2 regions of the Proteus penneri genome follow, and region 2 is predicted to be linked to the other one. Evidence: predicted binding sites of a transcription regulator. Region 2 holds the regulator's gene; the other holds the start of a gene.
What was found. Region 2 encodes LexA, which represses DNA repair genes until DNA is damaged. Its sites were predicted from a motif close to TNCTGTATGTACATACAGNA; they were not measured.

Region 1: the regulator LexA is predicted to act here: its motif matches at 3,577-3,596, upstream of H1225_RS05455 (metal-dependent hydrolase).

The regions. Positions count from the first base shown of each region.
Region 1 is NZ_CP059690.1:1,194,422-1,201,240, forward strand. Features, by position in the region: gene htpX (protease HtpX) at 1-271, shown strand, start outside; gene H1225_RS05445 (hypothetical protein) at 357-1,220, opposite strand; gene H1225_RS05450 (L-cystine transporter) at 1,359-2,750, opposite strand; gene H1225_RS05455 (metal-dependent hydrolase) at 2,994-3,560, opposite strand; gene hxpB (hexitol phosphatase HxpB) at 3,872-4,540, opposite strand; gene H1225_RS05465 (YniB family protein) at 4,740-5,279, shown strand; gene H1225_RS05470 (fructosamine kinase family protein) at 5,412-6,284, opposite strand; gene H1225_RS05475 (metal ABC transporter permease) at 6,439-6,819, opposite strand, start outside.
Region 2 is NZ_CP059690.1:3,106,957-3,113,775, reverse strand. Features, by position in the region: gene ubiA (4-hydroxybenzoate octaprenyltransferase) at 1-455, shown strand, start outside; gene plsB (glycerol-3-phosphate 1-O-acyltransferase PlsB) at 558-3,041, opposite strand; gene H1225_RS14010 (diacylglycerol kinase) at 3,172-3,543, shown strand; gene lexA (transcriptional repressor LexA) at 3,671-4,282, shown strand; gene zur (zinc uptake transcriptional repressor Zur) at 4,488-5,018, opposite strand; gene H1225_RS13995 (reverse transcriptase domain-containing protein) at 5,425-6,819, opposite strand, start outside.

The DNA.
Region 1 (6,819 bases), 1.9 Mb from region 2:
TGTATTCGGTATTCTTGCCAGCATTATAACAATGTGGTTTTCACGTTATCGTGAATTCCATGCGGATGCAGGTTCTGCAAAGCTTGTTGGTCGTGAGAAAATGATAGCTGCATTACAACGTTTGAAAACGAGCTATGAGCCACAAGAAGAAAGTAGCATGATGGCTTTTTGTATTAATGGCCGTAATAAGTCATTTAGTGAGTTATTTTTATCTCACCCACCATTAGATAAGCGTATTGAAGCACTGCGCAATGGTGAGTACCTGAAATAAGGTTGAGAGTTTAATCGCGAACACTCAAATAAAAGCGCTCAATATGAAAGTATTGGGCGCTTTCTATGTATGAAGAATAGGGGGATTAATTTAAATATTCATCAAAGTATGTTGCCATTTTTTCTTCATCAATTTTTAGGTTGCCTTTCCAGCCTGCCCATGGCATTTCCATATCAGAGCGACCTTTGGTGTTATTAAGTTGATTTTCTGCAATGGTAATATCGCCAAAATTAGCCCAGCTATTTAAAGATAATGGAATATAGGCATTAGGAATAACCCCCACTAAGGCAAGTGAGTGCAAAATACCTCGTTTGGTATATCTATCACCCGAAATTAATTTAGCCTCATTTAACCGTTTTTCAAATTTACCCGGAGTTTCACCTTCAGGAGCGCTACGTAATAAATGAAGTAATTGCTTAAAGATCTCTTTATCTCCCTGCGTTGGACTAACGGGAGGGGCTGTTAGTAAGTGCTTTAAATTCAAATAAGCATAAGTGGGATTGCTCGTATAAGAATTACCGTAATAGAGGCAATATTGAAAATAGCTGTCATTAATATATTTTTGTTGATTTCTATCACTACAAATCCAACAACAGGCATATTGAGGTTTTTCTTCATAATTATGTAGTGGCAAATTTTGTAGTTTATGAAAAGCACCTAAAACAGAACGACCTCTAAGATAGCTGCCACCCACACCAGCCACAAATCCATCTAAGCAACGCTTTTGGGTGAGTGATGGATTATTTTTTAAGCTATTTAATTTTGAAATAACATCAGAATGATCAGCAAATCTTTCTATAACATTAGGTCGCCAATTGACTTCTGATAACAAGACTCGTTCTTTTTCTGAAAGAGTATCAAGCTGATACAATGAAACTTGGCGTTCAGGATCATACTGACTGTTTTCATACTTATAGAGTTTTCGCAAAATTCGCATAATTTTTTGCACGATTTTACCTTGTTATGTTTATAGGTTTTTAATTGATATTGGTGGGTAACATAAATAGAAGATATGTAACTTAATACAGATACAAAAAAAAGCCAGTTCAAATGATGAACTGACTTTATTAATAGAGGCAGATAAAGTTTATTTTACTGTAAGTTCAGTTTCTTCATCTTGGTTAAAGACAGTTTTATCCGTTTGTCCCATAATTTGACTCGTGATTGTACCCGCTGTCATTGAGCCACTGACGTTTAATGCGGTACGTCCCATATCAATTAATGGCTCTACAGAGATTAATAGGGCAACTAATGTCACAGGTAAACCCATTGCAGGCAGAACGATAAGAGCTGCAAATGTAGCACCACCACCAACGCCCGCAACACCTGCAGAGCTGACGGTTACGATAGCAACTAAAGTGGCAATCCACATTGGATCTAATGGGTTAATTCCCACTGTAGGCGCAACCATAACGGCCAACATCGCAGGGTAAATACCCGCACAACCATTTTGACCAATTGTTGTACCAAAAGATGATGAGAAGCTTGCGATAGATTCTGGCACACCCACACGCTTAATTTGAGTTTCAATATTTAATGGAATACTTGCAGCACTTGAACGACTTGTAAATGCGAATGCTAATAAAGGCCCCGCTTTTTTGAAGAATTTAATAGGATTCAAACCCGTAAAGCTGACTAGTAATCCATGAACCACAAACATTAAGCCAATAGCAACATAGGAGGCAACAACAAAGCTTCCTAATTGAATGATGTCGTGCATATTTGAGCTTGCAACAACCTTAGTCATCAGCGCCATTACACCATAAGGTGTTAACATCATAACAATACGAACCAGTTTCATGATCCATGATTGTAAGCAATCAATTGCAACTAAAACTTTCTCACCACGAGGTTGGTCTTCTTTGAGCAGTTTCAGTGCAGCCATACCTAAGAAAGTAGCAAAGATAACGACGCTAATAATTGATGTTGAGCTTGCACCTGTTAAATCAGCAAATGGATTTTTAGGAATAAATGACAAAATAAGCTGTGGCATCGTTAAGTCAGAAACTTTGCCCATGTAATTTTGCTCAAGTGCAATTAAGCGCTGTGCTTCTTGTTCACCTTGTACTAGGCCTTCTGCTGTTAAGCCAAATAAATTAGCAATAACAATACCTATTAATGCAGAAATAGCTGTGGTGAATAATAGTGTGCCAATAGTGAGTCCACTAATTTTTCCTAGTGATGATGCTTGGTGTAATCGAGCTACGGCACTAAGAATAGAGGCAAATACTAATGGCATAATGATCATTTGTAACAGCTGTACATAGCCATTACCCACGATATTAAACCAAAGAATAGATTCTTTAATAATAGGATCGTGTGAGTCATAGAATGCGTGTAGTGCTAGCCCAAAAGCAACACCAAAAACTAAACCAACAAGAACTTTCTTTGAAAGGCTCCACTGACGTTGACTTAATTTAGCCAAGATGAGTAATAGCACAACAAAGACGAGTACGTTAATGATTAACGGAAAATTCATCTTAACTCTCCAACGAGATCTTTATTTATATAATTTCGACGATTGTATGCGATATGAGTTCTTAGGCAATAAGAAAGGATATAACAGCACCAATGCGATATAGGGTAACAGAACTGTTAATAACTTTTTATAATTAATTATTATTTTATATAATCATTTGGTTATAAAAACAAGGAAAGTTGGTATAAAAAGAAGTAAGAATTTATAAATAAATAGAGAAACGTAGGTTTTTGTCAGGCTGTGTTAAAAATTAGTACGCTTATCGTGGTACATCTGTAACCAGTTATTGATTTGTGAAGGCAGGGTAACAGTAAGGTGAGGAGGTAAAAAAAGTGCGCCAACAAGGATCAAAACAGAGATAAATCTCTCGCCTTTTTTATTGTTCTTTTTGCCTAAAATGGGTAATGCAAAGCGTATTTTTAAAGGCCACAGGAAAGGAACGCCAGCGGGAGTTAACATATCTGCAATAAGGTGGCTAAGATAACCGAATAAAAGGGCATGAAAGATATCGGCGGAAATATCCCACTGTGGTGAAACTTGTGTTTCCCATAAAATAGCTAAACCACAAAACGCAAGTAAACTATGCGTAAAACCTCGATGACCACAGAGTTTTGATAGAGGCAGTGAGATAATACGGAATAATCGCCCGAGAATAGAGCCAGGGTGGTCTAAGTCAGGTAGAAGTGAGCCTAATAAGACAGCAGGGATCATGTGAAACCAATCACCATGAGCAAGAGCTGGCGTTATTTCAAGTTTCTGCGCTAACACAAGTGTCGCCACAGAAAAAAGTAGATGTCCTTCTGCTGTCATTCCATGTCTGTTTATTTGCTGTTCATTTATACAGTAATTAAAGTATAAAAGGTTTTGACGATAACTAACAGACAAAAAAGATAAAAATTGTCTTAAATATTAAGCAATAACAGGAATATTTTATTTGATTGATTTAAAAATGATCGAATTTAGGATAAGGAACCAAAAAGTAAGATCACGGCGAGAGGAAGCAAAAGAAATATACAAGAGGAATACTTAAAAATAGAGAAGAGGTTAATGAGCTTATGTTTATTAAAAGCAGAATAAAAAGGATATCTTATAAAGTAGAATATCCTTTTTATTTATGGAAATTAGCCTAATAAATGTAGTTGCGTTAGTTCATTGAGTGACGCAATTTTTACATCAGCTAAGCCCCATTGTTTATCATTAAATTGTTCTATTGCAGGGACAACGATAGAGCGCATTCTGGCGCCTTTACAAGCAATCATACCATTGCGAGAATCTTCTAATGAAACACAGTGAATAGGGTCAAGATTAAGCGCTTTAGCTGCATTTAGATAAACTTCAGGGTGTGGTTTGCTGTGTGGTAGCTCATCAGCAGACACGACAGCTGAGAAGTAATGACGAATATTAAACAACTCCAGGACACGCTCAAGCATAAAATCAGGAGATGCTGATGCTAGTGCAATTTTTAACCCTGATGATTTGCAAAGTTCTAAGGCATGCTCAACACCTGGTAATAGTGGTTTTGTTTCTTCAACTAATTTGACAACACGAGAAACCATTTTTTGTTTTGCTTCTTGTTTTGAAACGCCTTGCCAAGGTGATGCTCTATACCATAAATCAATGACTTCGTTTATTCTTAACCCAACCATATCGGGCATTGCCGATGCAAGGGATAGATCGACGCCTAATTCAGCAAAGACCTCATGTTCTGCTTGCTGCCAAAATGGTTCAGAGTCGATTAATAAACCATCCATATCAAATATTGCAGCTTCAATAGGGAATTTAAAAGACATGTTACTCTCCATAAATAAGGTCTATGTTGTCGAGTGGCGATTGTAGCAAGAGTTACAGGGAAAATCTTTTTAATCAGTTTCTTATTTATTTTGTAAAATAAATAGAGAGAATAGCTACTATTAATTTATTGTCGTGTTAGCCGTTAATTAGACTACGATAAACAGATAAATATTGACGAATTCGACTAGTGAGGATGTGATGAGTTATCAATATGCGGGATTATATGCCATTTTAAAGCGTGTACTTGGCTGGCTTATTTTTATTCCTGCCTTTATTTCGACAGCTGTATCATTGATAGGATTAGCTGCAATTCAACGCCCAAGTGGTGATGGTGTAAATGCCGTAATTAATGATTTTTTTCGTGTATTAGCGGAAATGGTGCAATTTAACACACCTTTTTTAGGTTTTTTCTGGCGAAATTCACCTATCCCCAATACACAAATGGGATTTAGCCAAGAAAATATCACTTTTTTTGTTATTTTTCTTTTTATGTTCATAGGATTAGCATTCAGCGCATCAGGATTACGAATTTATCGTCAAGTGAAATATTTGAAAGAAAATATACAAGATCAGCTTATTATTGAACGCGCAATGAAAAGTGGTGTAACGGCTGAAGAATTGCAACAAAATATCAAATTACCGCGACATACTATATTTACTCAAATTATGGTGCTTTATTTATCACCTCTGATTGTCATTGCAATTGGCTATTTCTTAATGAAATTTTTAGGATGGTAACACTATTTTAAAGTGAGCGAGGACTGTTCACTTATATTAATTGAAAGGAAAAATAAACCTCGCATCACTGAATCTGGCGAGGTTATATTTTTTAGTTTTTTATTATCTCAATACTATTTCACTTTATTCCTATTAAGGTGTTGCTAATAGATCATCAATGATTTTTCTGACTTCTAAATAATTTTCTTCGCCCCCAAATAAATTACAACGGTTGAGGAAGAAATAGAGTTGGTAAATAGGCTGACGAGATAAAAACTTATCGGATAGTGGCCAAACACTTTGATAACCGTCGAAAATATTTGCAGGTACTGCAGTACAAAGCGGTAACATTGCGATATCACACTCTCGATCACCCCAATAACAAGCTGGATCGAACACGGTACCTTCTGATTGACCAATTGCAGCACAGTTTTTAGGCCATAGATTGCCGTGAAGCAAAGAGGGTTGTGGATTATGATCAGCAAGGCGATGAGTGATAATTTGAGTGACCTCATCGATATCTCCAAAAACCATACCTTTCTCAGAAGCTAGTTGTAGCTGAAAACCAATACGTTTTTCAGAATAAAAGTGATTCCAGCGTTTTTCCCAGCTATTGAGTTGAGGGGTTGTATCGATTTGGGTATCGAAATCAAAGCCATAACTAGGTTGTTCTTCCCACTGATGTAGTCTTGCTAGTTGTTGTCCAAAACAGTAGGCGCTATGAGGTGTAAATGGTTGAATAGGCAAAAATTCAAGGAGTAGAAAGCTGGCATCTTTACTATTACCGATACCAAGAACTCGGGGAGTTCGAATTGTTTGGCTTTTTGCCAGCATTTCGAGTTGTTCTGCCTCATTTTTAAAGTTAGGCAGAAATTCACGCAAATTAGATTTCACAAAAACAGGCGTATCACCATAATAAATTTTCCATGTATGATGAATATCACCACTAGAAAGGTGAATTTTTTCGTTTATCTTTGCTGAAAATCCTAAGTTTGATTCCAGTAAACGACCTATATTCTGCCACATACTTACACCTCGCAAAGTTGTTTACTTAGTAGACCCAAATAAAATAGTAACGAGCGATGTTTATACTATGACAATAACACTTTAATTAAATCAATAAAGTATAAAGCTAAAAAACGGGATGATTATCCCGTTTTTGCGAAGATAAAGAAGATGCTCAGGCGCTAGCGGGTTTTGTTTGTCGCTTTATTTTTGCCAAACTTATCTGATTAGAGAGTAGCGCAATAATAAAGAACACAGCTTGCGTTAGCACAATACAAGGACCTGTTGCTCCATCAATATGGAAACTAATAAATGTTCCTATAACACTAGATGCGACAGAAAATATAATTGCTAACATAATCATGCGTGAAAAACTGCGTGTTAATAAATAGGCAGTGATCCCCGGTGAAATAAGCATTGCGACAACTAAAATAATCCCAACGGCCTGCATTGAAGCAACAATGGTTAATGCCAAAATGGATAGTAAGCCATAGTGCAATAATGTGACAGGTAAGCCAACAATTCTGGCTTGGTTAGGGTCGAAGCAATAAAGCAT
Region 2 (6,819 bases):
TTAGTAACTTACCTCAGCTTATTTTAGGTATGGCTTTTGGTTGGTCAATTCCAATGGGATTTGCCGCCGTTTCTGAAACTTTGCCGTTAGTGTGCTGGCTATTATTCCTGGTTAATATTGTCTGGTCTGTTATTTACGATACGCAATATGCAATGGTTGATCGTAATGATGATATAAAAATAGGGGTTAAATCTACCGCTATTTTATTCGGTCGTTATGACAAAATTATTATCGGTATTTTACAACTGGTGATGCTGGCATTATTAGTGGGTATTGGTATTTTGCTGAATTTGAAAGGTATCTACTACTGGTCGCTATTGTTAGTCACAGCTCTGTTTATTTATCAACAGAAGCTTATTGCAGAGCGTGAAAGAGCGCCGTGTTTCCAAGCTTTTATGAATAATAACTATGTTGGTTTTGTTTTGTTTGCGGGTATTTTATTTAGTTATTTTTAAGATAAATAAGCGCTAAAGTATTCTCTATTATTGAGTAGAAATAAAAAGGGATAAGCAATGAGCTTATCCCTTTTCTATTTCGGTCATAATGCTAATTACTGATTATTCATCAGCTTTAGGCTCACTTTTTTCGTCAACAGTTTGTACTAAATTGTTATCTTCAGTGATCCCGACGCTTTCAATGGTTAAGCGAATTTCTGGTGACATTAATTTTGCAATCACTTGGTAAAGGGCAGATGCATCTGCTTTTAGGATATCTTCATTATCATTGAGATACCCTTCTTCACGTAGCGTTGAAACTAAGGTAGAGAATACCGCTTTATCAAAGAATTCAGGTGCGTTGATACCATGCAAAACTGAAAGACGTTGTGCCAAGATACGGCTCTCTTTTTCCAATAATGCACGGCTAATTTCAGGTGCAAAATTGAGTAAAGAGAGTGTAATGCCATAGCGTTGCAGTGTTTCTCTGACACTGGCGGCTAAAAGCTGTAATGGACGAATACGCGCTGGATTGATACGCAGTAAGCCATCACTATCACAACAAATCAGGCGCTGACGGCACAATTCTGCAATCAAAGTATTAATGACTTCAGGGAGTTCTTCTTTCTCATAACGAATAAATAGTTCCGCTTTAATAAGAGGGAAGATGAGCTCAACTTGTTTCATTAAATCATCACGATGAATTTTTTCATGATGTAAGACGATGCTTGCAATTAATGACGGAGTGATCATTAAGTGGATTGTGTTATTGCGGTAATAAGTCATTAATACCGCGCTTTCACGAGGGAGTACCACAATATCACCCAAGCTGTCTTTTTCGACTTGGAATTTATCTGACTGTAGAGCGTGTTCTAATAAGGCTTTAGCGTTTTTATCAGACACAATCATATCCGTCGAATAAGGCACATTGCGTAATAATTGTAGATAACAATCTATTTGCTCTAACAGTTGTTCTCTCGTGAGTGCGCGTTGACGTGATGCCAATAAGGCTGTTGAAACAAGATTGATTGCATTAATAGATGCTGCATTATTGATATGAACCATAATGTTATCAGCGAGTGTGCTTACTGTTGGGTTTAACCAACTTGGGCGCTGTGGCTCAATGGGGTCAATATCATCACGCCATTGTGGTACAGCTTGATTTAAGTATTGTACAACAGAAATTGGCTCACCAAAATTCACATAGCCTTGACCAAGGTTACGTAATTTACGTAATCCCCTGACCATCTGCATAAAGCCTTCTTTCTCTTTTGTTGCGCCACGTAATTCTTTGGCATAGGTTGCCACTTCCATAACGTGTTCATAACCAATGTAAATTGGAACAACAGAGATAGGACGTGTTTCACCACGCAACATGGCTTGTACCGTCATTGAAAGTGTTCCTGTTTTAGGATCTAACAATCGACCTGTACGAGAGCGGCCACCTTCAACGAAATATTCAATGGAGTAGCCACGTGTAAATAGCTCGCCTAAATATTCACGAAAAATGGTGGAGTAAAGCTTGTTACCTTTAAAGGTTCTTCGAATAAAGAAAGCCCCTAAACGGCGGAAAATAGGGCCGGCTGGCCAGAAATTGAGGTTAATACCTGCTGCTATATGTGGGGGGACTAAACCTTGGTGGTAAAGTACATAAGAAAGCAGTAAGTAGTCCATGTGGCTACGGTGACAAGGAACATACACGATTTCATGCCCATCTTGCGCGAGTTTACGTACTCGTTCGGCATTATAAACGTTGATACCTTGGTAGAGCTTATTCCATGTCCAACTTAATACGCGATCACTAATACGCACTGCTTCATATGAGAAATTAGCTGCAATTTCTTCCATGATATCTGTGGCATTTTTACGCGCTTTGTCAAGTGAGATTTTCTTCGCTTTTGATTCATCTTCAATCGCTTTTTCAATTGCTTTTGATGAAAGCAATTTATTGAAGAGATCTTGGCGTGCTGGCAATTTAGGGCCAACAGCGGCTAAACGCTGGCGTGAAAAGTGAATACGTGCAACACGTGCAAGTTTTCTCGCTATACTCGTGTCCGTGCCGTGTTCGTTCGCCATTTCACGCATTGATACAGTGGGTGAAAAACGAACAAAACTATCACGACCTAACCAGAGGATAGCGATAAATTTTTGGATACCGTTAAGCACGCGTAAATGTGGAACACCATTATGGCCTTCACGACCAGGAGAGCGTCCAAACATCACAGAAACTGGCAACATCTCGATATCAAGATGTGGGTTATTACGATGTGCATCAAGATAAGCGTGGAATGTCTTCACGGAATCTTTACGAGGATCGGGGGAGTAGTAACGGAATACTCTTGGGCCGTCATCAATAAAGACATAAGCAGGAAGCTTTGTACCGCCTATCTCAATGGGTTGCAGTGGATCAGGCAATCCTAAAGATAAACATTGCTGTCTTAATGTCAGTAAGTCCGCCTTTGAATGATAAGGCAGAACATAAAGGAAAGATCGCGACGTATCTAACCCTAATTCAGTGATAGGATCAGTCGGAACTCGTTTGCTTTTTACCAGTAATTTTAGTGGTAAATTCAATGTGTTATAATATAGTTTACGCCAAGCTGACATAAATAGTTGTAGCCTCTTATTAGCAATACTTCGAAAGCATAACAGAAAGTCTTTCGTAGATCTGTGGTGCTGTGACAATATTAATAGAGAAAAGTGGCAAAATAATCGTTTGTTTTCGATAGAGTTTATTATGGCTAATCAAAATAAAGGTCTTACCCGAATCATCAAAGCAGGTGGCTATTCATACAAAGGCATTCGTGCCGCTTGGATTAATGAAGCCGCTTTTAGACAAGAAGCAATTGTGACCTTGGTTGCAATTATCCTTTCATTTTTCATCGATGTCAGTGGTCTAGAGCGCATTTTACTCATTGGTTCCGTTGTATTGGTTGTGATCTTGGAACTGGTAAATAGCGCAATAGAAGCGGTTGTCGATCGAATTGGATCTGAATACCATGAATTATCCGGACGTGCAAAAGATATGGGTTCTGCCGCCGTTCTGATTGCTATTATATTGGGATTATTTACTTGGGTAACCATTCTTTGGGGGCATTTCTTCGCATAAAGTTAAAAATTTCGCTTTTTGTCGAAAAATAATCCAGAGATGCGTGTTTTATATTCATTTTAGGTTTCAAATCGTCATATACCTGTATATACTCACAGTTTGACTGTATAAACAAACAGGGGGCGGAATGAAAGCATTAACTGCAAGGCAGCAGCAGGTTTACGATTTGGTTCGTGATCACATTTCGCAAACGGGTATGCCACCAACACGGGCTGAAATAGCTTCCCAGCTTGGGTTTCGCTCACCAAATGCGGCAGAAGAGCACTTAAAAGCTCTTGCTCGTAAAGGCGTGATAGAAATTGTCTCTGGTGCATCCAGAGGTATCCGTTTGCTAATGGAAGAAGAACCAGAAGGATTGCCATTAATTGGGCGAGTCGCGGCGGGTGAACCACTTTTAGCGCAAGAGCATATTGAAAGCCATTATCAAGTTGACCCAATGCTATTTAAACCAAGTGCAGATTTTTTATTGCGTGTTAATGGCATGTCAATGAAAGATATCGGTATTATGGATGGTGATTTACTTGCTGTGCATAAAACGCAAGATGTTCACAATGGGCAAGTGATTGTGGCGCGTATTGAAGATGAAGTGACAGTAAAGCGCTTCAAGAAAAGCGGTAATAAAATTGAGCTTCATGCAGAAAACCCAGAGTTTTCACCAATTATCGTCGATTTACGCGAACAAAGCTTTACTGTGGAAGGTTTAGCCGTTGGGGTTATTCGTAACAGCGAATGGCTGTAATTTGTGCCAAAGTAAGTCAACAAAACTTATTTTAAAAAGATGCAGATGATGTGTAAAAACATAAAATCATCTGCATTTTTTATTTTTCTAATTTGTATAAAAAAACACCATTACACTACAAATGTAATTACAATATGATGTGTTTTAATTGCGTAAGTGCTTATGACAACGATACAAGTCACCTGGCTTTTTGTATTTTATAAGTTTAACGAGGCTTATAGTCGCCGGTTTTTTTCTGCTTAAGATTATCATCCATACTATGATCATGATGACAACCTTCAGGATGGGTACACTCTTGTGCTTCATGGCATTGTGAACACAATCCATGAATTTCGATGACGCTATGTCGTAAATGAAATCCACTCTCTTTTGCTAGTAATGAAATCGCATCTTCGATTTTATGACTATTCTTTTCAGTGACAGATAAGCAACGGTCACAAATTAGCATTACTGACGTATGTTCAACATCATCAAAATGATGACAAAGCACATAACTGTTGGTGGATTCTATTTTATGGATAAATCCTTGCTCAAGTAAAAACTCTAATCCACGATAGACTGTTGGCGGTTTTGCTTGAGGCTCAACTTGGCGTAATAAATCCAATAAATCATATGCGCTGATAGCAGAAGGTTGCTGGATTATCAGACGTAATACTGCCAGACGTTGTGAAGTCAGGCGAACACCTCGTTTCTGGCAGATCTTTTCTGCCTGAGCGAGCAATTTCTCTTCATTCATGGGGATAAGATGCTCTCAGACGTTGTTAATAACATAGATCCTATCATATTTTTCAAGAGTAAACCTTTGTGTAAAGTGGGGTTTTGTGAAAATAACTGTAGTATTACATCCTTTTTAAAAGGATCTGCTGTTCGATAAAAAAACATGTTTTCTTTCAACAATATAAAGTAGATACTTTTAAAGAGAGATAAATAAGTAATAATTTATTGTGTAAAGCAAGTTGATTCACATGGGCGAACTGGTTTTTCATGTTGATATGTACTGGCCATTAGTAACAAAAACCCAGCCTAAGCTGGGTTAATTTTTTAGATGATTTTAGATAATTTGTTCTGAACCGTTGGGTAGGACACGTGCGCCCTCAAAAGGGTTAGCCGTTGTCCCCCCACCGAACCGTACGTGCACATTTCTATGCATACGGCTCTCCGCTAGACTTAGCAAAGTTTCTATAGTCTGGCAGCTTCCCTCTGTGAAGATCGACATGACAGTCCTTACATAAAACTAACGTCTTCCGATGTCGGGCAATCATCAGTCTTTTCCAAGGCTCTGTACCATCCTTAATATCCTTCAGTTTACGCACATGGTGAACTTCAAGATATCCAGTAACGGTGCCGCAGTATTCACATTTGTTACCTGCCATTCTGTCTAGCAATTCAGTTCTGCTCGAATATTTATAAACATTCGGAAACGGGTCGGCAAAACTTGCTAGAGACACACTTCGATTTTTAAGTTGAAAAACTTCAAGTTCATAAAGTTTTCCATTACGAATTTCTCTGTGGATATATCGACCATCAGCCTGCTTCAATCGTTTAGCGATTTTAGTTCTAGATGAACGATGTTTTCCAGCCAGCGTCTTTAACAGACTATTCATCCATATCCAATGTAGCTTATTCAGATATAGAACTGGTGCTAAGTTATAGTAATTGGCATAGCCACGCATTTCAGCATTGTATTGACTAATAATTTCATAGTCAGACAAATACATCATTGCAGGCTTTCCTCTGCAACCGTCCATGCCAGATTCGTAATTCCCGTAGCCACGGAGCGCACAGAATTTCTGTATTTTCGCTCTCGGAACACCAAGGTGAATGTGTTCAGTAATGGTGCGCTTAACAGCGTGAGTTTTACTGCCATCCGAGTTGTGTCCCACAACACATTTAACTCGTTTATTTTCCCTACGACATAGAATTTCATATCCGAGAAAGATAAAACCTTGTTTCGGGTCAACTACGCTTGATTTCTCTTTCGATACTTCAAGCTTTAATTCCGACTCAACAAATTCAGTAATGTCAGACATTACTTGCATTGCTTCCTGTTTAGAACCAATGATCCCAATTAGAAAGTCGTCAGCATACCGAACATAACGCATACGCTTAAAGTCAGGGTCGTCCATAAGAACACTTGAGGTATTAACCAATTGCTCTTCAAGGTTTTTGATTTCCATTTCCCACTTGGCAATTTTCTGCTCATCAGCAGGGTAGCCAGATGCACCAAAGCCTTGTCTTATCCACTTTATACGATTAGCTCGATTTTGTAGTGCCCGCTTGTATTCAGGATTAGGTTTTCTTCGTCCTCCATTGCTAAACTCTTTGATTTTAATTTTCATAAACTCATCAAGTTCATGGAGAAAAACATTGGCTAGTATAGGGGATATGATTCCCCCTTGCGGTGTCCCACTGTGGGTGCCAAAGTAACGCCATTCTTCCATGTAACCAGCTTTCAGAAACTTCTTTAGAAGCCCAAGAAAAGCCCGGTCATCAATCTTATTGCTAAGAAATTTCAGCAATAAGTCATGGTTAATATT